2 regions of the Mesorhizobium sp. M0518 genome follow, and region 2 is predicted to be linked to the other one. Evidence: riboswitches for the same ligand, from Rfam matches in the RefSeq annotation. Region 2 holds a riboswitch; the other holds the start of a gene.
The links. Region 2 has a riboswitch for S-adenosylmethionine ahead of NKI66_RS20235 (O-succinylhomoserine sulfhydrylase). Riboswitches for the same ligand answer to the same signal wherever they lie in the genome.

Region 1: another riboswitch for S-adenosylmethionine. It lies ahead of metX (homoserine O-acetyltransferase MetX); the one in region 2 lies ahead of NKI66_RS20235 (O-succinylhomoserine sulfhydrylase).

Annotation. Positions count from the first base shown of each region.
Region 1 is NZ_JAMYQY010000018.1:38,427-53,686, reverse strand. Features, by position in the region: gene ftsE (cell division ATP-binding protein FtsE) at 175-834, shown strand; gene NKI66_RS23820 (cell division protein FtsX) at 827-1,822, shown strand; gene NKI66_RS23815 (YdcF family protein) at 1,956-2,681, shown strand; gene NKI66_RS23810 (pyridoxamine 5'-phosphate oxidase family protein) at 2,682-3,314, opposite strand; gene NKI66_RS23805 (nuclear transport factor 2 family protein) at 3,336-3,806, opposite strand; gene NKI66_RS23800 (LysR family transcriptional regulator) at 3,923-4,825, shown strand; gene NKI66_RS23795 (lysophospholipid acyltransferase family protein) at 4,945-5,745, shown strand; gene NKI66_RS23790 (LysE family translocator) at 5,771-6,397, opposite strand; gene NKI66_RS23785 (aldo/keto reductase) at 6,489-7,436, opposite strand; gene NKI66_RS23780 (gamma-glutamylcyclotransferase) at 7,558-8,079, opposite strand; gene NKI66_RS23775 (DUF2125 domain-containing protein) at 8,221-9,219, shown strand; gene NKI66_RS23770 (sugar kinase) at 9,227-10,150, shown strand; gene NKI66_RS23765 (prephenate/arogenate dehydrogenase family protein) at 10,158-11,093, opposite strand; gene hisC (histidinol-phosphate transaminase) at 11,100-12,209, opposite strand; SAM riboswitch at 12,346-12,423, shown strand; gene metX (homoserine O-acetyltransferase MetX) at 12,538-13,707, shown strand; gene metW (methionine biosynthesis protein MetW) at 13,766-14,380, shown strand; gene NKI66_RS23745 (Stf0 family sulfotransferase) at 14,329-15,183, shown strand.
Region 2 is NZ_JAMYQY010000014.1:3,251-18,510, reverse strand. Features, by position in the region: gene mmsA (multiple monosaccharide ABC transporter ATP-binding protein) at 83-1,615, shown strand; gene mmsB (multiple monosaccharide ABC transporter permease) at 1,612-2,904, shown strand; gene araD1 (AraD1 family protein) at 3,208-4,200, shown strand; gene NKI66_RS20245 (ABC transporter substrate-binding protein) at 4,405-5,175, opposite strand; gene NKI66_RS20240 (2'-deoxycytidine 5'-triphosphate deaminase) at 5,273-6,367, opposite strand; SAM riboswitch at 6,506-6,583, shown strand; gene NKI66_RS20235 (O-succinylhomoserine sulfhydrylase) at 6,641-7,828, shown strand; gene NKI66_RS20230 (ceramide glucosyltransferase) at 7,834-8,985, opposite strand; gene apaG (Co2+/Mg2+ efflux facilitator ApaG/CorD) at 9,336-9,728, shown strand; gene NKI66_RS20220 (Hsp33 family molecular chaperone) at 9,777-10,808, opposite strand; gene argF (ornithine carbamoyltransferase) at 10,919-11,830, opposite strand; gene NKI66_RS20210 (aspartate aminotransferase family protein) at 11,848-13,047, opposite strand; gene NKI66_RS20205 (GcrA family cell cycle regulator) at 13,406-13,924, shown strand; gene NKI66_RS20200 (magnesium and cobalt transport protein CorA) at 14,052-15,062, opposite strand; gene phoU (phosphate signaling complex protein PhoU) at 15,152-15,260, opposite strand, start outside.

The sequences.
Region 1 (15,260 bases), on a different contig from region 2:
CGTGTTCGCTTTTCGTTTCTTTTGCGTAAACACAAATGGTTAACGCTTCCCCACCGGAGCCCTCGTGACGAGCCGAAAGAGCCCAGAAATTAACCGCCGGTTAACCATGCCGGCCGATGGTCTTTACCCAGAACAGGCCGGCTCGCCGCCGTGCCGAAATTCAGGTCGTCGAAATTGATTCGTTTCGAAAATGTCGGCCTCCGCTATGGCATGGGTCCGGAAATCCTCCGCGACATCTCCCTGCACATCCCGGAGCGCTCCTTCCAGTTCCTCAGCGGGCCTTCGGGCGCCGGCAAGACGACCTTGCTGCGCTTGCTGTTCATGTCGCTGAAGCCGACGCGCGGGCTGATCACCATCTTCGGCAAGGATCGCTCGCGTATCTCGCGCACCGAGCTGCCGCATCTCAGACGCCGGATCGGCGTGGTGTTCCAGGATTTTCGCCTGCTCGACCACATGACCACTTACGAGAACGTCGCGCTGCCGCTGCGCGTGCGCGGGCGCGAGGAGGCGAGCTACCGCACCGATGTCACCGAGCTGTTGAAGTGGGTCGGGCTGGGCGAGCGCATGCATGTGCTGCCGCCGGTTCTGTCCGGCGGCGAGAAGCAGCGCGCCGCGATCGCGCGGGCGCTGATCGAGCAGCCGGAAATCCTGCTCGCCGACGAACCGACCGGCAATGTCGATCCGCCTCTGGCGCGACGGCTGCTGCGGCTGTTTATCGAGCTCAACCGCCTCGGCACCGCGGTGGTGATCGCCACCCACGACCTTGGCCTGATGGAACAGGTCGACGCGCGCCGCATGATCCTGGCCGGCGGAAGGCTGGACATCTATGACTGAACTGTCCGCCGAACATTTTGTGGAACGGGAGCAGGACGCCGAGGCGACCGAGGCAAAGCCCCGCGCCCAGCGCAGGATGGCGCCGATCGTGCCGGCGCAGAACATCGCCGGCCGGGCACTGGTACTGGTTATCGCCATCATGACCTTCCTGTCCTGCCTGACTTTCGGCGCGGTGACGCTGGTGCGCGACACGGCGTCCGTCTGGGAGAACCAGATTTCACGCGAGGCAACGATCCAGATCAAGCCGGTCGACGGCCTCGACATGGAGGCGGCCCTGACCCAGGCCTCGCAGATCGCCGGCGAATTTCCCGGCGTGAAGGGGACCCGGATCATCGACCGCGAGGCGACCGCGAGGCTCCTGGAGCCCTGGCTGGGCTCGGGCCTCAACATCGACGAATTGCCGGTGCCGCGACTGATCATCGTCACCATCGACGAGAACAGCCCGCCCGATTTCGCCGCCATGCGCGCCGCGATCACGCCGAAACTGCCGAGCGCATCGCTAGACGATCACCGCACCTGGGTTGACCGGCTGGTGGCGATGGCCCGCACGACGGTGACCATCGGCATTGCCGTGCTGGCGCTGATGCTGTCGGCGACCGTGCTGACCGTGGTGTTCGCGACGCGCGGCGCCATGGCCGGCAACGGTCACATCATCGAGGTGCTGCATTTCGTCGGCGCCGAGGCACGCTTCATCGCGCGCGAATTCCGCCGGCATTTCCTGGTCACCGGCATGAAGGGAGCAGCGGCTGGCGGTGCCGCCGCAGTGCTCGTGTTCATCGTCTTTTCCTGGTGGTCGTCGCGCAATATGGCGACGCCGCAGGCCGACCAGGCGACCGCCCTGTTCGGCAATTTCGCCATCGGTTCGGCAGGCTATCTCGGTGTCGTGTTGATGGTGCTGGTGATCGGCGGACTGACGGCTGCCACGTCCCACGCCACCGTGGTTGCCTATCTCAGCGACATCGATGTCCGCCAACCGGATGCAGGCTAATTCATGTCGCCCAAAAGTGGGAACCGGTTTTGGGACAACGCCATGGATAAAACAGGGTGATCACGGATGGAGAATTCACGTAACGCAAAGTGCGTCTTTTACCTACCCAAAGCCGCATTTCAGGATTAACCATATGGCGATGGACGCGCGGGATTCGACCGGTACGGCTGGGCAGATGCCAGTGGTGGTTGCCCGTTCGCATGACCGCCGCGCTGTGAGCCGTCTAAGAGCCGCGTTGCGCCTCTCGGCTCTGTCTCTGCTCATCCTCGCTACGTTGTTTGCCGGCGGTTTCGGCTGGTTCGCCAACAAGGTAAGCCATCTGACGACGCCCGCCAATCCGGCCAGGGCGGACGCGATCATTGTCTTGACCGGCGGCCAGTCCCGCCTCGATGCGGCGATGGATCTGCTGGCGTCCGGCAAGGGCGAACGGCTGCTGATCAGCGGCGTGCACCCTTCGGCCAGCCGTCGCCAGCTGCAGGCAGCGACCGGCGGCGACAAGAAGCTGTTTTCCTGTTGCGTCGACATCGACCGCGCCGCGCTCGATACGATCGGCAATGCGGAGGAAAGCGCCAAATGGGTCGAGAGCCACGCCTATGGCACGGTGATCCTCGTCACCAACAATTATCACATGCCCCGCAGCCTGCTGGAAATGGGCAGGCTGCTGCATGGCGCCAAGCTCGAGCCCTATCCGGTGGTCAATTCTAACCTCGACAATGGCGGCTGGCTGACCAAGCCGCGGGCATTGCGCGTGCTGTTCACCGAATACAACAAATATCTGCTGGCGCTGGCGCGCGGCATCGTGCCGGTCAAGCCGACGCCTAACGGCATCGCACTGGCCGAAACCGCGGCCGGCGGCTGATTATTCCCCTGCGGCCGCGCCCGAATTTCCCCTGAGCCGTGCGATCTCCTGCTCAAGGCGTTCGATACGCTTGTCCCGCTCTTCGAGTGCCGCCGCCACGTCGGCCGCCTCGAACCGTTGCGGGATATGCTGCGGGCAATTGGCATCCCAGGCCGAGACCGTGAACAGGATGACCTGCTCGGGGCGCGCCTTGTAGTCTTGCGGCATCAGTTTCGCCATCAACTCGGCGTCACTCTCGACGACCCGCGCCGTGCCCCAGATCTTGATGCGCTGGCGGTGCATATAGTCGATCAGGAACAGGAACGCCCTTGGATTGTCGGCCAGATTGCCCTGCGTGATGAACTGCCGGTTGCCGGCAAAATCCGCGAAGCCGATCGTGTGTTCATCCAGCACCTTGAGGAAGCCGGCGGGTCCGCCGCGATGCTGGATGTAGGGCTGGCCATCGCCATTGGCCGTCGACAGGAAAACGCTGGTCTGCATCTCGATGAAGGCGGCAAGGTCAGGGGTGATGACAGCTTGCCAGCCGCCACGCTCCTCGACGCGGGCATAGGACTGACGCGAGCCCTTGCGTGCCTGGATCGCCTTGACGGTCGGCGTGAAGGCGACGTCGCTGGTGAAAGCATGCGCGTTCATCGAAAGCCTCCTGGAATTGCTCTAAAGCCCGAGTTCCGACAGTGTTGGGTGATCGTCCGGCCGCCGGCCGAGCGGCCAGTGATATTTGCGGTCAGCCTCGCCGATCGGCAGGTCGTTGATGCTGGCGATGCGCAGGCGCATCAGTCCATGTTCGTCGAATTCCCAGTTCTCGTTGCCGTAGCTGCGGAACCATGAACCGCTGTCGTCGTGCCATTCATAGGCGAAGCGCACGGCGATGCGGTTGCCGTGGAAGGCCCAGACCTCCTTGATCAGACGATAGTCAAGCTCGCGGCTCCATTTGCGTGTCAGGAACGCCTGGATGGCATCGCGCCCTTGCAGGAATTCGGCCCGGTTGCGCCAGCGACTGTCCATTGTGTAGGCAAGCGCGACCCGTGCCGGATCACGGGAGTTCCAGGCGTCCTCGGCCATGCGCGCCTTTTGCGCTGATGTCTCTGCGGTGAAGGGCGGCAGTGGCGGCCGGGCTTCGGACATGGCAACTCCTTTGCGAGGCCATGCTGCAGGCAGGCCGATACCCAATATAAAGCCTTCCATCCTTCCAATGCAGATGGCATATTTGCAACTCATCCTTCCATTTTCCGGAAGAAGTTATGGATCGTCTCGAAGCCATGTCGCTCTTTGTCGCCGCGGTGGAGGCCGGCAGCCTTTCCGCGGCCAGCCGCCGTTTCGGCATTCCGCTGGCGACGGTCAGCCGCAAGATTTCCGATCTCGAGCGCCATCTGAACACACGTCTCCTGAATCGCTCGACGCGACGGCTGACACCGACCGATGCCGGCCAGACCTATCTTGCCGCCTGCCGCCGCATCCTCGACGACGTCGGCGAGGCCGAACGCACGGCAGCCGGCGAATACAGTGCTCCGACCGGCGAACTGGCCATCACCGCGCCGGTCGTCTTTGGCCGCCTGCACGTGCTGCCGGTCGTCACCGGCTTTCTCGCAGCCTATCCCGACGTGGACATCCGCCTGATATTGGCAGACCGCATAACCCAGCTGGTCGAGGACCATTTCGACCTCGCCATCCGCATCGGCCGGTTGCCCGATTCGAGCCTGGTCGCCATGGGCGTCGGCGCGATCCGCCGCGTCGTTTGCGCCAGCCCCGCCTATCTGGCTGAACACGGCACGCCGATCACCCCGGAAGATCTGGAAACACACGATTGCATCACCTTTGAGGGACTTGCTTCCGCCGCCACCTGGAGCTTCATCAAGGGCAAGGCAGAAATCCCGGTTCAGGTCCATTCACGGCTTCAGGTCAACACCGCCGAAGCGGCCATCGATGCGGCGATTGCCGGCGTCGGGCTCACAAAAGTGCTCTCCTACCAGATCGAGGCCGCGCTGCGGTCCGGCATGCTGCGCGTCCTGCTGGAGGAGTTCGAGCCAAATCCATGGCCGGTAAGCCTGGTGCATGCGGGCCATGGCCTGCTGCCGGTGAAGCTGCGTGCCTTCCTCGATTTTGCCGGCCCGCGCCTGAAGGAGCGGCTGGCGCGGCTGAAGTAGCGGAACCGGGTCTCCCCAATCGGCGACCGCTTTCTTCGTCGGTCAAGGCGCCCTGCGGCCATTTCCTTTTTCCCCGCGCTTGGTGTAACCAACGCTCACCTCCTCACCGGGCCTCCCCCATGCTCTATGCCAGATCGCTGACGTTCAATTTCGTCTTCTACGTCAACCTGATCGTCCAGATGATCCTCTGGACCCCCTATTATTTCCTGTCGCCCCGTCACCGCGCCTGGTTCGTGCCGAAATTCTGGTCGCGCACCTCGATGTGGCTCTTCGACAAGATCGCTGGAACGAAGAGCGACATCACTGGCCAGGAAAACCTGCCAGCAGGCTCGTTCATCCTGGCGCCCAAGCACCAGTCGTTCTGGGACGCGATCGCCTTCTTCCCCTTCCTCCAGGACCCGCTCTACATCTTGAAACGAGAGCTGACCTGGATCCCGTTCTTCGGCTGGTACATCATGAAGATGCGGATGATCCCGGTTCACCGCGGCAGCCGCTCGAAGGCGCTGAAGGCCGTGGTCGCCGCGACCAAGGAGGAGATGGCGCGCAACCCTCGCCAGCTGATCATCTATCCCGAGGGCACACGCCGGGCACCGGGCGACGAACCGGCCTACAAATACGGCATCGTCGAAATCTATGCGCAGCTTGGCGTTCCGGTGGTGCCGGTTGCCCATGTCGCCGGCCTGTACTGGCCGCGCCGGAAATTCCTGCGCTACCCCGGCACCATCAAGGCACGCTTCCTGCCGCCGATCCCGCCCGGCTTGAGCAAGGACGAATTCATGGCCCGGCTGATCGGCGAGACCGAGGCTGCCTGCGACCAATTCCTGATTGATGTGGCGCGCGGTCCGAGCCCGCCTGCCTTGCCTCCGACAGCGGTGAAAAGGCTGCAAGAGCTGGACGCGGCTGAAAGAACCAAAGCCTGAATCGGAAGTCTCCGGCCGACAGTTCTCAACCGAACACGGCCGGCGTGGTGGTCAACACCAGCGTCGCGGCAAAGACCAGATTGATGATCCGCGAGGCCGCCGGCCGGCGCAGGAAGCGCGCGAACGATGCTCCCACGACAAGCCACAGAGCATGGATGGCAACGATCATCAGGGCGAGAGCCGTCAGCTTCAGCCATGGACCAAGCTCAGTGGCGCCCTGTTTGGACGAAGCACCGGCGAACACGGCGGCGATCGCCACATAGGCCTTTGGATTGGCGACCGCGAGAAGGAATCCAGCCAGCCATGTTGGACACGAAGCCTCGGCGCCGCGTGCTGCCATGGGCGGCGCCGTGGCGATCTTGAAGGCGAGATAGAGGATGTAGGCCGCGGAAGCGAAAGCCAGCAACGGCGCCAGCCTCGGCATCGCGGTGAGCACCGCCACGACCCCGGTCGCGACAACCAGAAGCACGGCGATCGTGCCCAGTATGATTCCCCAGGCATAACCCAGCGAGCGGCGCAAACCGAAGGCAGCGCCATCGGCGGTAACGCTTATCGTCGCCGGTCCCGGGCTGCCCATGATCACCAGGGCGGCAAGCATCAGCGCGAGAAGTTGTCCCCAAAAATCCGGCTGCGAAAGAAGCGGCTCAGCCATTTTATCCTCTGTCCTGCCTTGCGCGAGGAGACGGTATGGCAGGACCAGAGGGGCGTCTTGGACGTTCGTGCGAGGCGTGGCGCCTGAAGCTTCAGCCGCTCGCTCTGTCGAGTTCGGCCATGTCGTCGGCGGTCAGTTTCAGCGACGCTGCCCTGATCAGGCTGTCCATCTGTTCAGGCTTGGTGGCGCTGGCGATCGGCGCGGTGACGCCCGGCCGAGCGATAACCCAGGCAAGCGCCACTTCCGCCTGCTTGGCCGAATGCCTTGATGAAACCGCGTCGAGTGCCGCAAGGATGCGCATGCCGCGCGCATTGAGATAGTCCTTCACCCCGCCGCCACGCGGGCTTTGACCGAGATCGGCTTCGCTGCGGTATTTGCCGCTGAGGAAACCCTTGGCCAGGCTGAAATAGGTGATGACGCCGATGTCCTCGGCCACGGATAGATCGCGCAACGGCCCATCGAAGGACGAGCGATCGTAAAGATTGTATTCCGGCTGCAGCACCTCGTAGCGCGGCAGGCTGCGCAAGCTCGCCACATCGAGTGCGGCACGCAACTGGCCGGCGTCGAGATTCGAACAGCCGGCATAGCGGATTTTGCCCTTGGCGAGCAGCTTCTCGTAGGCGCCAAGCGTTTCTTCATAGGGCGTTGCAGGGTCCGGCCAATGCGACAGATAGAGATCGATAAACTCGGTCTGCAGCCGCTTCAGCGATGCATCGACGGCCTTTTCGATGTATGCGGCGGACAGGTCCTTGTGCCCCTGCCCCATATCCGAACCGACCTTGGTGATCACCACGACCTTGTCGCGATTGCCACGGTCTTTCATCCATTTGCCGATGATGTTTTCCGATTCACCGCCTTTGTGGCCGGGAACCCAGCGCGAATAGGCATCCGCCGTATCGATGGCGTTGAGGCCGGCGCCGACGAAGCGGTCGAGCAGGTCGAACGAGGTTTTCTCGTCGGCGGTCCAGCCGAAGACGTTGCCGCCCAGAACCAGCGGCGCGATGGACAGGTCGGTGCGACCGAGACGACGTTTCTGCAAGGCGTATCTCCGGGATGATTGGGGCGGGCAAATGGCGCCCGCGGGCTGAGAGTCGGAGCCTAACCTAGGTCTTGCCTGAACGAGGTCAAAGGCCTGGCCGCCTTTTTCCGCAGAGCCAGCTTCACAAAGGCGCGACCTGCCTGGCGACATCCTCCAGCCAGTGGTCGCGGATGCCCAACGCCTCGAGATGCTCAAGCGTGCTCAGCACATAGTCCTCGTTGTTGCCGGACTGGCCGACCGCGCCGCGCACCACGGCCGCCGCATCCGCCGCGTCGAGCGCTCCGGCATATTGCTCGTGGTGGCGGTCGACAATGTAGACCACCGCGTCGACCGTACCGCCCCCGTCGAGGCGAATCTTGAGCATGCGCTCCAGATAGACATTGGTGACCAGTTCGCGCTCGCGAAGATAGGCCATGACCTCGTCGTGCAAGTCGCCGGGAACGCGGAATGCGAGGCCGACGCAGGACCCGCCACGGTCGAGGCCGAGCACCAGCCCCGGCCGCTCGCGCGTTCCGCGATGCACGAAGGAATAGACGCAGAGCGAGCGCCGGTAGCCATGCAGGCGGGCACGCTGTGTTTCGACATGCGCGAATCCCGGCCGCCAGATCAGCGAGCCATAGCCAAACACCCAAAAATCGCCCATATCGCCGCGCCTGATTGCAAAAGATGCCAACACCGAACCGGACCGGTGTTTTTTCCGCCCGTCCCGTCTAACTATTCGTCTGTCTACCTGGCGGAATCGCCTACCCGTCCGCAACACCCATGCGTTAACGAGAGCCAAAGCATGACGTCAAGTGACGAACGCCAGCCGAACAAACGTCGCCGTGTGGTCTGGCTTGCAGCATTCATCGTCGTGCTGTTCGCCCTCTACAGCGGCGGCTGGTTCTATCTGGCTGACCGCGTCAGGAGCGAAGCCGACAAGGCGGTTGCCACGCTCAACAAGAATGGCGTCGAGGCCGGCTGCGGCAATCTCCAGGTCAGCGGCTATCCCTTGAGCTTTACCGTCTCCTGCGACAACCTCGCCTATGAGGACGATGCCAAGAACATTGCGGCTTCAGCCGGCAGTTTCAACGCAGCCGCCCAGATCATCCAGCCTCTGTCGCCGGTTGCCAATCTGCGCGGCCCGCTCAGGACCTCCGTTCCGGACATGGTGCCGCTGTGGATAGACTGGGACAATCTGCAGGCCAATTTCAAATTGTGGTGGCCGCTGCCGCAGCGGATTTCGCTGGAGGCAGAGGGCCTTTCCGGCCAGACCGACCCGGCCGACGACACCGATCCGGTGCAACTGTTCAGCGCCGGCAAGGCATCGGGTCAGTTGCAGCCCAACGGTGAGGATATCGACTATCTCGGCAGTTTCGGCGATCTCGAGATCGACCCCGACGCAATTGGCGGGCGCGTGCTTCCGGCGCTCGATGCCAGTGGCGACGTCACGCTGAAGAACGGTGTCGCGTTGATCGGCACGCAGGTGAAGAGCCTTCGTGGCCAGGCGATCGAAATCCGCAACCTCGACCTGTCGTCGGGGACGGCGCGCGTCACCGTTTCGGGACCGCTCTCGGTCGATGCCGAGGGCCTGATCAACGCCAATCTGATGATCAGGCTGAAGGACCCGAAGGCGGTGGCGGCCATTCTCGGCGCCGCCATACCCGAGCAGAAAAGCCAGATCGAGCAGGGCTTTGCTGCCCTGGCGGTGCTCGGCAACGAACCGTCGATGCCGCTGAAGGTGGTCAGGGGCAAGGCCTCGCTCGGCTTCATTCCGCTGGGCAAGATCAAGCCGGTGGAATAGCGCTGCGATGGCAAGACCCGTGAAGCTGCTGAGCGTTGGCGCTTTGACGCTGGACACCATCCTGCGCGTCGAGACGCTGCCCGTGCATCAAGGCAAGTTCATTGCCTCCGACGGCGTCCAGATCGCCTCGGGCATGGCCACGAGTGCTGCCTGCGCCGCGCATCGCCTGGGGGCCGAGGTATCGCTGTGGGCGAGCGCGGGTGACGATGCCGTCGCCGACCAGCTCATCGCCGTCATCGAGGCCGAAGGCGTCGATTGCACCTTTGTGCGCCGCGTCAGAGGCGCCCGCTCGGCGCTGGCCTCGATCCTGGTCGACGCGTATGGCGAGCGCATCATCGTGCCGTTCTATGACGGGCTTGCCCAGGCCGATCCCGAAGCCTTGCCGGTCGCCGACCTCACGGCATTCGACGCCGTACTGGTCGATGTCCGCTGGCCAGGTGCGGCAGCCCTTGCCCTGAGAGCGGCGCGCGCCCTCGGCCGGCCGGCAATCCTCGATGCCGATACCGCACCGTTGCAGATCCTGGAACAGCTGTTGCCGCTCGCCACGCACATCGTCGCTTCGGAAACGGCGGCGCGCATTGTCTGCGGCCAGGCGCTCGATCCAGAAACGGCTTGCGCCGATCTCGCCAGCCGCACCGACGCTTTTGTCGCAGTGACAGGCGGCGCGGCGGGCAGTTGGTGGCACGACCGTCGCGCAGGCTGCGTGCGCCATGTCGCGGCACCGAAGATCAAGGCGATCGACACATTGGCCGCCGGCGATGTCTTTCACGGCGCCTTCGCCGTCGGGCTGGCGGAAGCCATGCCGGTCGAGCAGGCTTTGCGCTTTGCCAGTGCGGCCGCCGCGCTCAAATGCCTGCGCTTCGGCGGCAGGCTTGGTGCGCCGAACCGGGCCGAGACGCTGGCCATGGTTGCGCAGACCTGGCCAGCCTGAAACTGACTTAGCCCTTCGCGGGATGCTCGACGGCCTGGCGACCGAAATCGGGCACGTCGATGTCCTGGCCGGCCTCGATGATCGAGCGGCGCACAGCGCGGGTGCGGGTGAACAGGTCGAAGAGTTTTTCGCCGTCCCCCCAGCGGATCGCGCGTTGCAGGGACGCCAGATCTTCCGAGAACCGCGCCAGCATTTCGAGGATGGCGTCCTTGTTGTGCAGGCACACATCCCGCCACATGGTCGGATCGGAAGCGGCAAGACGCGTGAAGTCGCGGAAGCCGGAAGCCGAATATTTGATCACTTCGGACTTGGTCACCGACTGCAGATCGTCGGCGGTGCCGACGATGTTGTAGGCGATGATGTGCGGCAGGTGCGAGACGATGGCCAGCGTCATGTCGTGATGCTGCGGGTCCATGGTATCGATGTTGGCGCCGCAGCGGCGCCAGAACTCCGACAGCCGCTCCAGCGCGTCCGCGTCGGTATCGGGCAGCGGCGTGAAGATGCACCAGCGATTGTCGAACAGGTCGGCGAAGCCGGCGTCGGGGCCGGATTTTTCCGTGCCCGCCAGCGGGTGGCCGGGAATGAAATGGACGCCTTCAGGGACATAAGGCTGCATCTGCGCGATGACAGACGCCTTGGTCGAGCCGACATCGGTGAGGATCGCGCCCTTCTTCAGCGCCGGCGCGATTTCCTCGGCCACCGCGCCGGATGAGCCGACCGGCACCGAAATGACGACTAGGTCGGCATCGCGGACCGCCTCTTTCGCATCGGTGGTATAGCTATCGCCGAGCCCGAGTTCCTCGGCTCGCGCCAGCGTCGCCGCACTGCGCGTTGATATGGCCACGTGACGGGCCAGCCCCTCGCGGCGGATGACGCGGGCCAGCGACGAGCCGATCAGGCCGATGCCGACCAGCGCGATCTTTTCAAACATCGGTGATGTCATGGCGTTCTAGCTTTTCAGAAATGTCGTGAGAGCGGCGACAACGCCGCGATTGGCTTCTTCGGTGCCGACGGTCATGCGCAACGCGTTGGGAAAGCCATAGCCCGAAACGCGCCGCAATATATAGCCGCGCGCCGTCAGATAGTCGTCCGCCGCCGCCGCCGAATGCTTCTGATCGTCAGGAAAATGAACGAGGACGAAATTGCCGACGCTCGGCGTTACCCGCAGCCCGAGCTTTGTGAATTCCTCGCTCAGCCAGGCCAGCCAGGTCTCGTTGTGCGCCACGCTGCGCTCGACATGGGCGCGGTCGCGGATGGCTGCGATACCGGCCTCGATCGCCGTCGCATTGACGTTGAAGGGACCCCGCACGCGGTTGATGGCGTCGACGATATGCATCGGCGCATACATCCAGCCGATCCGCGCTCCGCCGAGGCCGATCTTGGAGAAGGTACGGGTCATCACCACGTTCTGGGCAGCACCGACCAGCTCGATGCCGGCCTCATAGTCGTTGCGGCGGACATATTCGGCATAGGCCGCGTCTAGCACCAGAAGCACGTGCCTGGGCAGGCCGGCATGCAGGCGGCGCACCTCCTGGAAAGGCACATAGGTGCCGGTCGGATTGTTGGGATTGGCCAGGAACACGATCTTGGTGCGCGGCGTGACGGCTGCGAGGATGGCGTCGATATCGGCGCGCTCGTCTCTTTCCTTGATCGTCACCGGAACGGCACCTGCCGACTGGATGTAGATCTTGTAGACCATGAAGGCGTGTTCGGTGATGACAGCCTCGTCGCCGGGCGCCAGATAAGTCTGCGCCAGCAGGCCGAGGATCTCGTCGGAGCCGTTGGAGCAAATGATGTTCTGCGGGTTGAGACCATGCACCTCGGCGATCGCTTCGCGCAGCCGCCTGGCGGTGCCATCTGGATAGACGTCGAGCTTTCCGGCAATCTCGCGCGCGGCTTCGATCGCTTTCGGCGAGGGCCCTAGCGGATTCTCGTTCGAGGACAGCTTGTGAACCTTGGCGACGCCCGCGGGCGCCGTGCTCTTGCCCGGCACATAGGCGTCTATGTCCATGATGCCCGCGCGCGGGGTTGGACGTGCCTGGTCCGGTGTCTGGCTCATGTCGCAAAATCCGTCGAGAACGCTTCCTGAGGGAAGCCGCAGCGGAAATACAAGCCGTGGCCTGCAATGTCGAGAGGCGACAGCCACCGCCCAAGGCTGGCCGTTGACGCCGGCGCGCCACAGCCCTAGAAGGGGAGCGGACTTCCGTGGTGATTTGGCCGGTCGGCTTGCAGCCACGTTAAACAACTTGCTAAAGGGCCGTTTGCATCCTGTAACCGGCTTTGCAACCGCAATGCCGGTTTTTTGTTGTCCGCGCCGGCCGGACACCCGGATCGGCATCGACTTTCGACAAGCGCGATGCGTGGGCTCAAAGTGTGAGATGGATGTCATGGCCGTTCTGCGTGCCCGCAAAACCAACAACGAGGTCGACCAACCGTCGAGCCCGGTTTTGCGTTTTGGATCCGACAAGCCGCTCAAGCTGGACGCCGGCACGCTGCTGTCACCGTTCCAGATCGCCTACCAGACCTACGGCACGCTGAACGATGCCCGCTCCAACGCCATCCTCGTCTGCCATGCACTGACCGGAGACCAGCACGTCGCCAGCACCAATCCGGTGACCGGCAAGCCTGGCTGGTGGGAAGTGTTGATCGGCCCCGGCAAGATCATCGACACCAATCGCTTCTTCGTCATCTGCTCCAACGTCATCGGTGGTTGCCTTGGGTCCACCGGTCCGGCCTCGACCAATCCCGCCACCGACAAGCCCTATGGGCTTGACCTGCCCATTATCACCATCCGCGACATGGTGCGGGCGCAGCAGATGCTGATTGACCATTTCGGCATCGAAAAGCTGTTCTGCGTGCTCGGCGGCTCTATGGGCGGCATGCAGGTGCTGGAATGGGCATCGAGCTATCCGGAGCGCGTCTTCTCGGCGCTGCCGATCGCCACCGGCGCGCGCCATTCCTCGCAGAACATCGCCTTTCATGAGGTTGGCCGCCAGGCTGTCATGGCCGATCCGGACTGGCATGGCGGCAAATATTTCGAGCACGGCAAACGCCCGGAAAAAGGCCTGGCGGTGGCGCGCATGGCCGCCCACATCACTTACCTGTCGGAAGCCGCCCTGCACCGCAAGTTCGGCCGCAATCTGCAGGATCGCGAGGCGCTGACCTTCGGCTTCGACGCCGACTTCCAGATCGAAAGCTATCTGCGCCACCAGGGCATGACCTTCGTCGATCGCTTCGACGCCAATTCCTACCTCTACATGACGCGGTCGATGGACTATTTCGACCTTGCCGCCGACCATGGCGGCCGGTTGGCCGATGCCTTCGCCGGAACGAAAACCCGCTTCTGCCTGGTGTCTTTCACCTCGGACTGGCTGTTTCCGACCGAGGAGAGCCGCTCGATCGTGCATGCGCTCAACGCCGCCGGCGCATCGGTATCCTTCGTCGAGATCGAAACCGACCGCGGCCACGACGCATTCCTGCTCGACGAGCCGGAACTGTTTGCCGCCATAAACGGCTTCATCGGCTCGGCGGCCCGGGCGAGAGGGCTCAGCGCATGACCCCGAAAAATTGCAGGCTTTTCGGATCGGGATCGTGCGCCAGGCAGGGGGCGAAGCCATGAGCGTCAACCGCGACCAGCGCGTCGACCTCGAGGTCGTCGCCAACCTCATCCCGCCACAGTCGCGCGTGCTCGATGTCGGCTCGGGCGACGGCTCGCTGCTCGAATTGCTGCAGGACACCAAGCAGGTCGACGGCCGTGGGCTCGAGCTGTCGCAGCGCGGCGTCAACGAATGCGTGGCGCGCGGCCTCTCGGTCATCCAGGGCGATGCCGACAAGGATCTCGAATTCTATCCCGACAAGGGCTTTGACTTCGTCGTCCTGTCACAGACGCTGCAGGCCACCCGCAACCCGAAGCTGGTGCTCGACGAACTGCTCAGGATCGGCAACCGCGCCATCGTCTCCTTCCCCAATTTCGGCCATTGGCGGGTGCGCCTGTCGCTGTTCGTCAACGGCCGCATGCCGGTGACCAAGGACCTGCCCTATTCCTGGTACGACACGCCCAACATCCACTTCTGCACCATCCGCGATTTCGTCAATCTGTGCGACGAACTCGGCGCGACAGTCGAGAAGGCAACCGCCCTCGACGCTGCCGGGCAGAAGATCGGCCTGTCGATGCCGTGGTGGTTCTGGAACTTCTTCGGCCAGCAGGCAGTGTTCTTGCTGAAACGGTAATATTGATCGCCATGTATCTCTTTCGTAGGCGCCCTCTGCCAGTTGAAATCCCACCGGACATGCGGGCTGGGTTGAAAGCCGGAATTCTCATCTGCACCTCACCGCGCAGCGGCAGCAACCACCTAGCCGGATTGATGGCAGCCACCGGGCTTGGCAACCCACTCGAGTGGTTCGGGGGCCGCCGTGTTCTAGAAATGCCGAACTATCCCCGCGACCCCCGTGCCCAGGTTTTGCGTGCACTGAAGGACGGGCGGTCTCCCTCCGGGATTTACGCGGTCAAACTGTTTGCCAGCCAGTTTTCACAGGTTGCCAAAACCGTGGATCTCCCCGCAAGCCTTCCAAAGCTGCGCTATATGCGGTTGACGCGTGGGGACCTCGTTGGTCAAGCAGTTTCGTGGACCCGCGCTCGTCAGAGTGGTCGGTTCCGCTCTACCGAGGCCGATCAGAAGAGACCATGCTACGACGGCAAAGCAATCGCGGACTCGCTTGAAAAAATCATCCTGGAAAATCTGGCCTGGGATGTCTGGTTTGCAAAAAACGGATTGTCCTTCCTATCACTGACATACGAAGAACTCCTTGAACATCCACGGACCTGCCTTGAAAGGGCTGCATCTCTGGTCGACGCCAAGCTTGTCTTGAAACCCGGGTCTGATCTCGATTCGGGCCTCGATATTCAACGAGACACCATCAATGAGGAGTGGAGAGAGCGGTTCTTGGCGGAATATTCTGACACGTCGAACTTCCATGCCAACAATTGCCGTCGCGGTTTTCTTAAAAAGAGGAGCTCAAGGTTCTCGATCTGATCGAACGGCATTGTACGAGAACACGAAGCATCCAGGGGCGCCAGAGATGCGATGTTATTGATCAAAGCGCATCGCCG
Region 2 (15,260 bases):
CCTTTTCGTTCACCAGCGAGCCCGGTATTGTCACCGACCTCGCCGGCAATGTTTGCCGAGCTCTCAAGGAGCGGTAGTCCCCATGGCCCCGACGATTTTGGAGATGCGCGACATCACCAAGACGTTCCCTGGCGTGAAGGCGCTGTCGAACGTCAATCTCAGCGTCGAGGAAGGCGAGATCCATGCCGTGGTCGGCGAAAACGGCGCCGGCAAATCGACGCTGATGAAAGTGCTGTCGGGCGTCTATCCCACAGGCACCTATGACGGCCAGATCATCTTCCAAGGCCAGGAATGCCAGTTCAAAGGCATCCATGACAGCGAACACAAGGGCATCGTCATCATCCACCAGGAGCTTGCGCTGGTGCCGATGCTGTCGATCGCGGAAAACATCTTCCTCGGCAACGAACACGCCAAATTCGGCGTCATCGACTGGGATGCCAACGAGGCGCGCACCAGTGCGCTGTTGAAGAAGGTGGGCCTCAAGGAGGACCCCAAGACGCTGATCACCAATATCGGCGTCGGCAAGCAGCAGCTGGTCGAAATCGCCAAGGCGCTGAGCAAGGAGGTGAAGCTGCTGATCCTGGACGAGCCGACGGCTTCGCTGAGCGAGAAGGACAGCCAGGCGCTGCTCGACCTTCTGCTCGAGTTCAAGCGGCAAGGCATGACCTCGATCCTGATCTCGCACAAGCTCAACGAGGTGAACCGGGTCGCCGACAAGGTGACGGTGATCCGTGACGGGCGCACCATCGAGACGCTGGCCAAGAAGGACATCTCTGAAGACCGCATCATCACTTCGATGGTCGGCCGCTCACTCGACGACCGCTATCCGCCGCGCGAGCCTGACATCGGCGGGGTCGTGTTCGAAGTGAAGAACTGGTCGGTCTATCACCCGATCCATGCCGAGCGGCAGGTGATCAAGGGCATCGACATCAACGTGCGCAAGGGCGAAGTGGTGGGTATTGCCGGGCTGATGGGCGCTGGCCGCACCGAATTCGCCATGAGCCTGTTCGGCCGCTCCTACGGCCGCCGCATCTCCGGCGAGGTGCTGCTCAAGGGCAGGCCGGTCGACGTATCCTCGGTGAGCAAGGCGGTCCAACACGGCATCGCCTACGTCACAGAGGACCGCAAAACCTACGGTCTCAACCTCATCGACCATATCAAGCACAACATCACGCTGGCCAATCTTGGCGGCGTCTCGCGCCACAGCGTGATCGACGACATGCGCGAGCTCGCCGTTGCCAACGACTATCGCAAGAAGACCAATATCCGCGCTTCCAGCGTCTATCAGATGACCGGCAATCTCTCCGGCGGCAACCAGCAGAAAGTGGTGCTGTCGAAATGGCTGTTCGCCGACCCGGACGTGCTGATCCTCGACGAGCCGACACGCGGCATCGATGTCGGCGCCAAGTACGAAATCTACACGATCATCGCCCGCCTCGCCTCGGAGGGTAAGGCGATCGTCGTCATCTCGTCGGAAATGCCGGAATTGCTCGGCATCACCGACCGCATCTACGTCATGAACGAAGGGCGCATGGTGGGCGAAATGCCCGCCGCGGAAGCAAGCCAGGAAAAAATAATGCGCGCCATCGTTCGGGGAGAAGGAAAAGCAGCATGAGCACCGAAAGCGCCCCCGCCCCGCAGAGCAAAGTCGCCGAAGACGTGCAGCAGGGTCCACGCATCGCCGTCTCGGCGCTGGCAACGAACCTGCGCGAGTACGGCCTGATCCTGGCGCTGATCGCCATCATGGTGTTCTTCCAGTTCACCACGAACGGAACGCTGTTCAAGCCGGTGAACCTGAGCAATCTGGTGCAGCAGAACTCGTTCATCATCGTGATGGCGCTGGGCATGCTGCTGGTGATCGTCTCCGGCCATATCGACCTCAGCGTCGGATCGGTCGCCGGTTTCATCGGCGCGCTGGCGGCGATGATGATGGTCATCTGGCCGCTCGGCCCGTTCAGCAATCCGCTGGTGGTGTCGATCATCTGCCTGATCGTGGGCGGCGCGATCGGCGCCGCGCAAGGCTACTGGATCGCCTATCACCGAATACCGAGCTTCATCGTCACGCTGGCCGGCATGCTGATCTTCCGCGGCATCTGCCAGGCCCTGCTGGGCGGCGGATCCTCGGTGGGGCCGCTACCCGATGGCTTCAAGGCGCTCAGCTCCGGCTTCATTCCGGATGTCATCGGGCCACTGACGCTGATCCCGCCGACGGTGAACGCGGCCGGCAAGACCATCATGGGCAGCGGCCTGACGCTGCACATGACGACGATTGTGCTGGGCCTGATCGCCGTGCTGGCCTATGCCTATTTCGGGGTGAGGACGCGCCGCAAGCGCGAACGCCATGGCTATGAGGCCGAGCCCTTTGCCCTGTTCGTCGTCAAGACGCTGGTCGGCAGCGCGCTGGCGCTGTTCCTGGTCTACCAGTTCGCCAGCTACAGGGGCCTGCCGGTGGTGCTGCTCGTCATGGGCGTGCTGATCTCGCTGTTCGTCTTCGTCACCAAGCGCATGACCATCGGCCGCCGTATCTACGCCATGGGCGGCAATTCCAAGGCCGCGCAGCTGTCGGGCATCAACACCGAGCGGCTGACGCTGATGGTGTTCATCAATATGGGCGTGCTGTCGGCGCTCGGCGGCCTGATCATCGCGGCGCGACTGGGACAGGCGGTGCCGGCCGCGGGCCTCGGCAGCGAGCTCGACGTCATCGCCGCCGTCTTCATCGGCGGCGCCTCGGCCATGGGCGGCGTCGGTCAGGTCATCGGTGCGGTGGTTGGCGGCTTCATCATGGGCGTGATGAACAACGGCATGTCGATCATGGGCGTCAATGTCGACTGGCAGCAGGTGGTCAAAGGCCTGGTGCTGCTCGGTGCCGTGATCTTCGACGTCTACAACAAGAACAAGGCCTGAACGGGCTTAAGAGCAATTCCAAGGAAAAGTGTGAAACGGTTTTCCGCCCGGAATTGCACCAAGACAATGAGTTAGAGCGGTTCGCCGTTTCCGTGAGACGGTGAACTGCTCTAGTCGAGGCAAGCAGGAGGCATACGATCGCGGCGCTGCCGGCAACCCGGTAACAGAAGTCCCTGAGGGACCAGGCCCGCGAGCGCAATCCGAACTGAGAATTTAAACCGTGGCATGGACGAGGTCCCGGCCGCGCCGAGCAAGGTCTGCCGTTTTGGCAGCCCTGCCAAGGCAAATGAGAGAGGATTCATCATGCTGATCTCCCAGATCCTTGACGACGCCGAGACCATCCGCGTCGTTGCCCGCAATAGCGGCAAGACCCGGATCATCAATGGCGCCCGCAGCGTCTATTCGCTGGCGATGGAGGCCGCCCGCACCGGCGTCGGCCTCGTCGCGCTGATCGAACGCAAAGGACTTGGCGAGACGGTCGATCTCGAGGCCGCTTACAAGAAGGGGCGGCTGCTGACGCCGATCAATCACCCCGATCCGGCGCATCTGCACCTGACGGGCACCGGGCTGACGCATCTCGGCTCCGCCGCAACGCGCGATTCCATGCACAAGAAGCTGAGCGCCGACGGCGAGGAGCAGCTCACCGATTCCATGAAAATGTTCCGCATGGGGCTGGAGGGCGGCAAGCCGGCGAAAGGCCAGATCGGCGTGCAGCCGGAATGGTTCTACAAGGGCAACGGCACCATGGCGGTGGCGCCAGGCGCCGCACTCCTGTCACCGGCCTTCGCCAAGGACGCCGGCGAAGAGCCCGAAGTGGCCGGCATCTATGTCATCGGCGATGACGGCGCACCTTTCCGCGTCGGCTTCACGCTGTCGAACGAGTTTTCCGACCACGTCACCGAGCGCGTGAACTATCTGTTCCTCGCCCATTCCAAGCTGCGCAACGCCTCGTTCGGTCCGGAAATCCTGATCGGCGACCTGCCGCCCGACATCCGCGGCACCTCGCGCATCGTGCGCGACAGCGAGGTGCTGTGGGAGAAGCCGTTCCTGTCGGGTGAAGCGAACATGTCGCACACCATCGCCAATCTCGAGCATCACCATTTCAAATACGCGGCCTTCCGCCAGCCGGGAGACGTGCATGTGCATATGTTTGGTACGGCGACGCTGTCCTTCGCCGACGGCATCAGGACCGAGGCCGGCGATGTGTTCGAGATCGAGGCCGGGGACTTCGGCCTGCCGCTGCGCAATCCGCTCGAGATCGAGCAGCCGGTGAAGGTGGCAGTGAAGGCGCTGTGAGGCGTCGATGACAGCGTGATCTCCCCCCTCGTGGGGGAGATGGCCGGCAGGCCAGAGGGGGGCGCTGTCCCGCCAACGTCTCCATCCTACTTAGTTTTTCTTTCGAACCAGTCTGCTGGTGCAGAGAGGTCGCGATCCCTCGCGCCCCCCTCTGCCCTGCCGGGCATCTCCCCCACGAGGGGGGAGATTGGCGGCTTCGACGTCTCAATAAATATCGAAGTCGAAATACTTGGCCTGGATCTTCTTGTAGGTGCCGTCGGCGACGATGGCGTCGATTGCGGCGTTGAACTTGTCGCGCAGCGCCGTGTCTTCCAGGCGAACGGCAATGCCGGCTTGTGTCTCCGTACCCTTGACGTCTCCAATCATCTTGCAGCAGCCTTCGCTCGCCTTCTTCATCCAGTCCACCAGCACGAACTTGTCCGAAATGACCGCGTCGAGGCGGCCATTCTGCAGATCGGTGATCGCCTCTTCCTGGGTGGGATAGAGTTTGGCCTCCGCGCCGGCCTTGCCATATTCATTCTGGGCATAGCCGGCCTGCGTGGTCGAAGCCTGGGCGCCGACCGTCTTGCCGGCAAGGGCCGCCGGTTCGGTCGAGGTCAGGTCGCTGTCCTTCGGCGCCACCAGAGCGAGCGGTGTCGTATAGTATTTGTTGGTGAAGGCGACCTGTTTCTTGCGCTCCTCGGTGATGCTCATCGAGGCGATGATGGCGTCGAACTTCTTCGCCTGAAAAGCGGGAATGATGCCGTCCCAATCCTGGGTGACGATTTCGCATTCGACCTTCATCTGCGCGCATAGCGCATTGGCGATGTCGATGTCGAAGCCTTCGACCTTGCCGTCAGCGGTAATGGTGTTGAACGGCGGATAGGCGCCCTCCGTGCCGATCTTGATTTTCTCCTGCGCCTGCGAAAGCGAGCCGGCCGCCATCACCAGCATGGCAGCGCCTGCCGCCGATATGATCCATTTCGAAATCTGCATTTTCTTGGTTCCCCTTGAACGCCGGCATCTTGACGACCAGCAAGGCAGCCAAGCATGGCGAGCCGGTACAGGCAAGTATTTTGCCTGACGGCGGCGCTCAGCGCGCGGCGCGGAAATGCTTGGACAGCTTCAGGCCCTGCGCCTGGTAGTTGGAGCCGAGATCGGTGCCGTAGAGGGCCTGCGGCCGCTTCAGCATGTGTTCGTAGACCAGCCGGCCGACGATCTGGCCATGGTCGAGAATGAACGGCACTTCGTGGCTGCGCACTTCCAGCACCGCCCGGCTGCCCGTGCCGCCAGACGCGGAATGGCCAAAGCCCGGATCGAAGAAGCCGGCATAGTGGACGCGGAATTCGCCGACCAGCGGATCGAAGGGCGTCATCTCGGCGGCGTAGAGCGGCGGTACGTGCACCGCCTCCTGGCTGACGAGGATGTAGAACTCGTCGGGGTCGAGCACCAGTTCGCCGGCGCCGCTCTTGTGGATCGGCTCCCAGAAGTCGACGACTTCCTGGGCCGCGCGCTTGTCGACATCGACGAGGCCGGTGTGATGCTTGCCGCGATAGCCGACCAGCCCGTTCTGATCGCCGTTGAGGTCGATCGACAGCGCGATGCCGCCGCCGGAAATATTCGGCGGCTCGGTGGCGACCAGCGTCTGCGCGCGATGCAGCTCGTGCAGCTCGGCTTCGGAGAGCAGCGCATTGCCGGTGCGGAAGCGTATCTGCGACAGGCGCGAGCCGGTGCGCACGACGATCGGGAAGGTGCGCGGGCTGACTTCCAGAAAGAGCGGGCCATGATAGCCGGCAGCGATCTTGTCGAACTCGTGGCCGCGATCGGTCATGACCCGGGTAAAGATGTCGAGCCGCCCGGTCGAGCTCTTCGGGTTGGCCGAGGCCGAAATGCCCGCCGGCAGCGCCAGGCTTTCAAGCAAGGGCACGATATAGACGCAGCCGGTCTCCAGCACCGCGCCCTCGGCAAGATTGATCTCGTGCAGCTGCAGCCGGTCAAGCTTTTCCGAGACCTTGTGGTTGGGGCCGGGCAGGAAGGAGGCCCGCACCCGCCAGGCCTTGTCGCCGAGCCTGAGATCGAGACTGGCCGGCTGGATCTGGTCGGCGTCGAGCGCACGCGCCGACTTCAGCGCGCCGGACTGGAACAGCGCCGATATGTCCTGATCGGGAAGAATGCCTGTCTGCCGCAAGGCTCCACTCCTAGGTCAGACGTTTTTCTTGTCGCAGGTTCTGGTCGCAAAACCGTGGAACACTTTTGCGGAACCTGCTTGGTACAAACCTCTTAATGAAGCCGGCAATTGACGCAAGCGTGGCGCGGGTCTAAAGGGTCGTTATCCCGTGGTGATTTGGCCGGTCGGCTTGCAGCCACGTTAAACAAGTCGCTAAAGGACCGTCGGGCCGCAAGGCCGTATGGACCGGTTGCGACTTTCGCGGCCGGTTTTTTTGTGTCTGGAAGAAAAGCGATGAGCACCAAGAAGGACAACTGGAAGCCTCAGACGGCACTCGTGCACAGCGGAACGCTGCGTTCCGGTTTCGGCGAAACGTCGGAAGCGATTTACCTGACCCAGGGCTATGTCTACGAAACGGCACAGGCCGCCGAAGCCCGTTTCAAGGGCGAGGAGCCAGGCTTCATCTATTCGCGCTACGCCAATCCGACCGTCGACATGTTCGAGAAGCGCATGTGCGCGCTGGAAGGCGCCGAAGACGCCCGCGCCACCGCCTCCGGCATGGCCGCGGTGACGGCCGCCCTTCTGTGCAGCGCCAAGGCCGGCGACCATATCGTGGCGGCGCGTGCGCTGTTCGGCTCCTGCCGCTGGGTGGTCGAGACGCTGGCGCCGAGATACGGCATCGAAGCGACGCTGGTCGACGGCACCGATATCGCCAATTGGGAAAAGGCGGTCAAGCCGAACACCAAGCTGTTCTTCCTGGAAAGCCCGACCAATCCGACATTGGAAGTGGTCGATATCGCCGCCGTCGCTTCGCTCGCCAATTCGATCGGCGCAAGGCTGATCGTCGACAATGTCTTCGCCACGCCCTTGCAGCAGAAGCCCTTGCAGCTCGGCGCCCATATCGTCGTCTATTCGGCGACCAAGCACATAGACGGCCAGGGGCGCTGTCTCGGCGGCGTGATACTGTCGGACAAGAAGTGGATCGACGAGAACCTGCACGACTATTTCCGCCATACCGGCCCAAGCCTTTCGCCCTTCAACGCCTGGACGCTGCTGAAGGGCCTGGAAACGCTGCCGCTGCGCGTGCGCCAGCAGACGGAAAGCGCGGGCAGGATCGCGGATTTCCTGGCCGAGCGGCCGGAGATCGCCCGCGTCATCTATCCCGGGCGCGCCGACCATCCGCAGGCTGATATCGTCAAGAAGCAGATGTCGGGCGGCTCGACGCTGATCTGCCTCGACGTCAAGGGCGGCAAGCAGGCGGCCTTCGCCTTGCAGAACGCGCTCGACATCGTCTTGATCTCCAACAATCTCGGCGATGCCAAGAGTCTGATCACCCACCCGGCGACGACGACGCACAAGAATCTGAGCGACGAGGCGCGCGCCGAGCTCGGCATCGGGCCGGGCACGCTCCGGCTGTCGGTCGGGCTGGAAGACACCGACGATCTGCTTGAGGACATCGCGCAGGCGCTGAAGGCCAGGTAGGGCCTTCAGGCGCCGGACGGCGTCTCCTCCAGCTCGGCCGTCTTGGTGCCGATGGTCATCGCATTGCCGCGCCAGTCGACGGCGCCGCCGAGCCAGCCGCGCCCCCACATCGCCGGAAGGATCAGGTCGCGCGCCATGATCGCCGTGACCATGCGTGGCGACAGGTACCAGCCCTTGGACCAGGCCAGCGCGCACTCGGGAAGGTAGAAGGCTACCAGCACTGCAAGGGCGGTTGCCCAGAGGCTGAAGCCGGCACTGGCCGCGGCAATCAGCGCAAGCACCAGCGGCACCACGGCGCCGGTCAGGATTTCGGGTGCGAAGAACAGCGGGAAAGTGACGCGGCGCAGGCGCGCCCAACGGGCCTGACGCGACCAGATCTCGTCAAACGAGCGCCGGCCAAGCGGCTGCTCGAAGGGGGCGGCGACGAGATTGACGCGCAGGCCGAGACTGTTCACCAGCTTGGTCGCGGCGGCATCCTCCGCGATCTCGGCGGCCAGCGCGCGGATGCCGCCATTGGCGTCGAGCATCGGCTTGTTCCAGAGCATGCTCTTGCCCTGGGCAAAGCCCAGGCCGAGCGCCTCGCCGGCATATTGCCAGCGCGCCTGCAGCGTGTTGAGGAAAGCGCATTCGACCTCGGCCCAGAAGCCGGCCGGCCGCGAGCCAATCGGCGTCGAGCAGACAAGGCCGGTGCCGGGCCGCCAGGCAGCCATCAGATGCTGGACGTAGTCCCTCGGCATCAGCACGTTGGAATCGGCCAGGACGACCCAGTCGTGCCGCGCCGCCTCCCAGCCCTTGACGCAATTGTTGAGTTTCGGATTGGCGCTGATGCGGTCGTCGCCGACAAGCAGCCGGGCCGGCACTTTCGAAAACCGGACGATCGTCCTGTTTATCAATTTGACCACCGGATCGTCGGCATGGGCGACGCAGAAAATCAACTCGTAGCACGGCCAGTCGAGCGAGAAGGCGCGCTCCAGCGTCTCCTGCGTGAACGGCTCGACGCCGCGCGACGGCACGACGATCGACACCGGCCGTGGCTTGCCGGCCGGCGCGGCAATGGCGCGGCGCCGTTTCAGACGCGAAGCGGCGAGCACGATGCTGGCGAGATTTGAGAGAATGAGGGCAGTTGAAAGCGTGGCGGCTATGAGAGTGAGTTCCATCGAGATCCGGTCACTCCAGGAAAACCGGTCCGCCAGAACAATCTGGCTGGCATGACGACCGATTCAACAATTCGACAGAGCGCCCGAGTCGCGCGGCACTGGTCGGCGCACACCATCATTGTCATGTGTCACTTAAATGACATTCTTTGCCGCCACCTGCGGTTCCGTCCGCAATGACAGGACGCGCACCGTTGACCAGCCCGCGTGGAGCGCCGAAAGTTCGACCTAGAGCCTGTTCCATCCCGATTGAACTGGGATGGGGCTCTATCTCTGTTTCTTTGAGCATGATCTTTTCTGAAAACCGGTTCCCACTTTTCAGGATCATGCTCTAGATTGTTTTGGAGCCGCTTATGTATAGCGCCGTCACGCGCAACATCGAAGTGCAGGTCAGGCCGTTCTATCTGGAGGACCGTTCGGATCCCTCGGAGAACCGCTATGTCTGGGGCTATCAGATAACGATCGACAATCAGTCGGACGATTTCGTGCAGCTTCTGTCGCGCTATTGGCACATCACCGACGGCACCGGCCGGGTCGAGGAAGTGCGTGGCCCCGGCGTGGTCGGCGACCAGCCCGAACTCAATCCCGGCGACAGCTACCAGTACACGTCCGGTTGCCCGCTCTCGACACCATCCGGCATCATGGTCGGGCACTACACGATGCGCAACAAGCGGGGCGAGACGTTCGACATCGCCATTCCGGCGTTTTCGCTGGATCTGCCGGGGACGCGGCGGACGGTGAATTGATTTCGCCTCACCGGCTGCGGAGCGGCCGGTGAGGCGTGGTTTTTTTCTCTACTGGGCCGCAAATTCCGCCGGATCGAAATCATATTGCTTCGAGCAGAATTCGCAGGCGACGTGGATGCCGCCGTCTTCGGTGCTGTCCTTGATCTCCTGGGCGGAAAAACCCTCGAGGATGCCGCGGATCTTGTCCTTGGAGCACGAGCACTGGTCGGCGACCGGAACGCCGCCGAAGACGCGCACGCCATGCTCGTGGAACAGCCTGTAGAGCAGCCGCTCGGCGCCGATCGTCGGATCGATCAGTTCGGTCGGCTCGATCGTACCGAGCAGCGCCAGCAACTCCTGCCAGGAATTGTCGGCCGGATCGTGGATCTCCTCGCGCGGATCGCCATCGCCACCCGGCAGGTCCGGGACGCGCATGCGCTCGGGCGACTGCGGCAGGAACTGCGCCAGGATACCACCGGCGCGCCACTGCTCGCGGGCGCCGCCGGGACCGGGCGTCAAAAGCTTGGCCACCGACAGCCTGAGATCCGTCGGGATCTGCTCCGACTGACGAAAATAGGTGCGCGCAGCATCCTCCAGCGTCTCGCCGTCGAGCTGGACGATGCCCTGATAGCGCTGCGTGTGAGCGCCCTGGTCGATGGTCAGCGCCAGCACGCCGCTGCCGAGCAGCGTCTGCTGGGAGGTTTCGCCGGCCGCGACCAGCGCTTCCAGCCGGTCGGCATCGAAACGCGCATAGGCGCGCAATGCCGAGGGCGTGGAAAAATCGGCGACCAGCATGTCGACAGGCCCGTCGGTGCGGGTCTGCAGGATGAACTTGCCCTCGAACTTCAGCGAAGTGCCGAGCAGCACGGTCAGCACACAGGCCTCCGCCAGCAGGCGGGCGACCGGCTCGGGATAATCGTGGCGGCCGAGGATGGCGTCCAGCATCGGCCCGAGTTGGACCGTGCGGCCCCGCACATCGAGCGGGCCGACCTCGAACGGCACGACGTGATCGTCGCCGGCATAGCCAAATTCGCCGAGTTTGGGGTGATGTTCAGTCACTTGATAGGTTTCCAACATGACAAAGCTCCAGGGCGCGGCCATGCCGCCCTCCGGGGCGCATGCGTCGAAACGCGCTTGATTTGCGTGATGCGGCGCAAATAGGCATCACACCCCCGCAGATCAAGCTCCTGGGGATCAAGCGCCGAGACACTTCAAGCGCCGAGACACCAGGCCAGCACGGCCTTCTGGGCATGGAGCCGGTTCTCGGCCTCGTCGAAGACCACCGAATGCGGTCCGTCGATGACCTCGTCGGTCACCTCCTCGCCGCGATGCGCCGGCAGGCAGTGCATGAACAGCGCGTCCGGCTTGGCCCTGGCCATCAGCTTGGCATTGACCTGGTAGGGCGAGAACACATTGTGGCCGCGGGCGCGATGCTCCTGGCCCATCGACACCCAGCAATCGGTGACGATGCAGTCGGCCTGGTCGACGGCTTCCTCGGGCGAGCGGGTGAAGTGCAGCTTGCCGCCATGCGCCTGCGACCAGTCAATGTGCTTCTGCGCCGGCTCGCTGCCTTCGGGCACGGCAACGTTGAGGTTGAAGCGGAACCGGGCCGAGGCCTCGATCAGCGAATGCAGCACATTGTTGCCGTCGCCGGTCCAGGCGATGGTCTTGCCGGCGACCGGACCGCGATGCTCCTCGAAGGTCATGATATCGGCCATCAGCTGGCAGGGATGGGTGTCGTCGGTCAGTCCGTTGATCACTGGCACGGTGGCGTTCTCGGTCAGCTCCAGCAGTCGCTCATGCGAGGTGGTGCGGATCATGATCGCATCGACATAGCGCGACAGCACCTTGGCGGTGTCGGCGATGGTCTCGGAACGGCCGAGCTGCATCTCGGTGCCGGTCAGCATGATGGTCTCGCCGCCGAGCTGCCGCATGCCGACGTCGAAGGAGACGCGTGTGCGCGTCGACGGCTTGTCGAAGATCATCGCCAGCACCTTGCCTTCGAGCGGTTTGGTGCGCTCGCCGGCCTTGAGGCGCGCCTTTCGCACCACCGCATCGTCCAGCATGAAGCGCAAATCGCCTTCGGAAACGGCGGAAAGATCGGTGAAATGGCGAACTGACATCAGCAATGGTTCCGGGATTACTTCGCCGCGGCGGAAGCGATCGCCTCCGCCAGGCCCTTGGCGCCGGCGCGAATGCGGTTGAGCGCGTCATGGATCTCGGCGTCGGTGACGGTGAGCGGCGGCAACAGGCGAATGACGTTGTCGCCGGCCGGAACCGCCAGCAGGTGCTGGTCGCGCAAGGCCATGTTCACCTTGGTGTTGGGCATGGCGCATTTGAGGCCGAGCATCAGCCCGGCACCCCTGATGTCCTCGATGATTTCGGGAAACTCGTCGGCGACCGACGCCAGCCCCTGCTTCATGAGCAGCGCCTTGCGCTGGACATCTTCGAGGAAGCCGTCTTCCAGCACGACGTCGAGCACGGCGTTGCCGACTGCCATGGCCAGCGGGTTGCCGCCGAACGTGGTGCCATGCACGCCAGCGGTCATGCCGACGGCCGCTTCATCCGTGGCAAGGCAGGCACCCATCGGGAAGCCGCCGCCAATGCCCTTGGCGATCGCCATGATGTCTGGCGTTACACCTGACCATTCATGCGCAAACAGCTTGCCGGTGCGGCCGATGCCGCACTGGACCTCGTCGAAGATCAACAGCAGGCCGTGCTGTTCGCACAATTGCCTGAGCCGCTTCAGCGATTGCGTCGGCACCGGACGGATACCGCCCTCGCCCTGCACCGGCTCGATCAGGATGGCGGCCGTCTCCGGCGTGATCGCCTTTTCGGCGGCGTCGATGTCGTCGAAACTGACCTGATCGAAACCTTCGACCTTGGGGCCGAAGCCCTCGAGATATTTGTACTGGCCGCCGGCCGCGATGGTCGCCAGCGTGCGGCCATGGAAGGCACCTTCGAAGGTGATGACGCGGAAGCGCTCGGGGTGTCCGTTGACGAACTGGCAGCGGCGCGCCGTCTTGATCGCGCATTCCAGCGCCTCGGCGCCGGAATTGGTGAAGAACACCTTGTCGGCGAAGGTGGCGTCGGCCAGCCGCTCGCCAAGCCGGCTCTGCCCGGGGATCTCGTAGAGGTTGGAGACATGCCACAGCTTGGCTGCCTGCTCGGTGAGTGCGGCGACCAGATGCGGATGGCTGTGGCCCAGCGAATTGACGGCGATGCCGCCGGCAAAGTCGAGATATCGCTCGCCCTTGTCCGTAATCAGCCATGTGCCTTCCCCGTGGTCGAAGGCCAGGGGTGCGCGAGCAAAGGTCTCGTAAAGCGCCGAACCGCTCATTATATGCGTCTCCGGTACCGGAAAATCAAAAAAGCCGCCAAAGCGGCGGCCTGTGCGGCTTATCCCGTTTTTCGGCCATGAAGTCAACGAAAACGTCGCGTAGTGGCGCGCGGCAAGCCCCCTGACGGGACGCCGGCTCATAAGCGACCGGGCAAGTTGGGGAAAACCGAAAAAACCGATTCGTGTTGCACTTGGGACTCTTGTCACCGAGTCAGCGCATAGAGTAGTTGTAGTCGAGAAATAACTAGATTTCGTGCGGCGGACCTAATCACCAGATATATGTGGTGTCTGCCCCGGCAAATGTTGCCGGGTCGGGAGAAGGATTCCGATTGCCGCACGCTTAGAGGAGCGCGGTCTCATGAACTGGACTGACGAGCGGGTAGAACTCTTGAGAAAACTGTGGTCGGAGGGTCTGAGCGCAAGCCAGATTGCTGCGCAGCTTGGAGGGGTCAGCCGCAATGCGGTCATCGGGAAGGTGCATCGGCTGAAACTCTCGGGCCGCGGTCGCTCGACCGCCACGCCGGCACGCCAGAAAAAGGCGGCACAAGGATCGACCGTCCAGAAATCGGTATCACGCGCTGCAACCACGGCACGCCATGTCACGACATCGATCGGCGCGACCGCCCTGCAGACGCAGTTCGACGCCGAACCGGTGGCGCGCCATTATATCCGTCCGGTTGAGAATGTCGTGCTGCCGATCTCGCGGCATCTGCAGCTGGTCGAGCTGACCGAGCGGACCTGCAAATGGCCGAACGGCGATCCGCTTTCAGAGGACTTCCATTTCTGCGGCAACGATGCCGCCGAAACCGGTCCGTACTGCAAGTACCACGCCCGCGTGGCATTCCAGCCGGCATCGGAGCGGCGGCGGAGCCGATAGTTAGGGATTGGGCAGTAGGCAGTAGGCAGTAGGGGCAATATGCTCTGAATTTCTTGCCCTACTGCCTACTGCCTACTGCCTACTGCCTACTGCCTACTGCCTACTGCCTACTGCCTACTGCCTACCCTCACAGCCACCCGTTCTTCCTGAACCGCCAGTAGAGAAACGTGCAGATCAGCACGATAGCGCCCAGCACCACCGGATAGCCGTATTCCATCTTCAGTTCCGGCATGTCGCTGAAGTTCATGCCGTAGATGCCGGCGAGCGCCGTCGGCACCGCCAGGATTGCGGCCCAGGAGGCGAGCTTCTTGGTGTTCGCGGTTTCCTGACTCTGGCCGACCAGCAAGCTCGCCTCGAAAGCGAACGCCAGCACCTCGCGCAGACTGTCGATCTTCTCCTGGACGGTGCGGATGTGATCGGTGACGTCGCGGAACAGCGGATGCATGGCGGTGTGTATCTGCGGCAGCTCGGCGCTGGTCAGCCGTCGGCAGACTTCGACCAGCGGAAGCGCGGCATTGCGCAGGCGTAGGAGATCGCGGCGCAGCATATAGAGCCGTTCGATGTCGGGAGCGGTCATCGGCTTCAGCAGAACCTTGTCCTCGATCGCCTCGACCTCGTCCTCGATCTGCTCGAGCACCGGCATGTAATTGTCGACGATGAAATCGAGAATGGCGTAAAGGACGAAATCCTCACCCTTGGCCAGCGAGTGCGGGCAGCTTTCCCAGTGCTGCCGAACGGCGGCATAGGACGTCGAAGGACCGTGCCTGACGCTGACGATGTAGCCTGAGCCAACAAACAAATGGGTCTCGCCGAAGGTGACCCGACCGTCGATCAGCTGCGCGGTGCGAGCGACGATGAACAAGGCGTCGCCATATTGCTCGATCTTCGGCCGCTGGTGCGGGTGCTCGGCATCCTCGATTGCCAGCTCATGCAGGTGAAATTGCGCCTGGACGCGCAGCAACAGGTTACGGTCGGGCTCCAATAGGCCGATCCAGACGACATGACCGGATTTCTTTGCCCATTCGCCGGCTTCCTCGATGGGAATGTCGGCGATGCGGCGCCCGGCCGTGTAGACGCCGCAAGCGATAATGCCGGATGTCGGCCCAGGCGCCGGGGTCAGGTTCCGAACATTTTCCATCACGACCTCCCGGAGCAAATCCACGGACGAGGATAGAGGCAAAGCCCGGAAAGCTTAGCGTAAATCGGATTACGGTTCGAGAGGCGCGTTCACTTCAGCGGCTGCGTCCCGGAAAGGCTGATTTTGTCGGTCTTGTCGCCCTTGGGCCGCTCAGCCGGCAACTGATCGCCGGTGACGATGTAGTAGATGGTCTCGGCT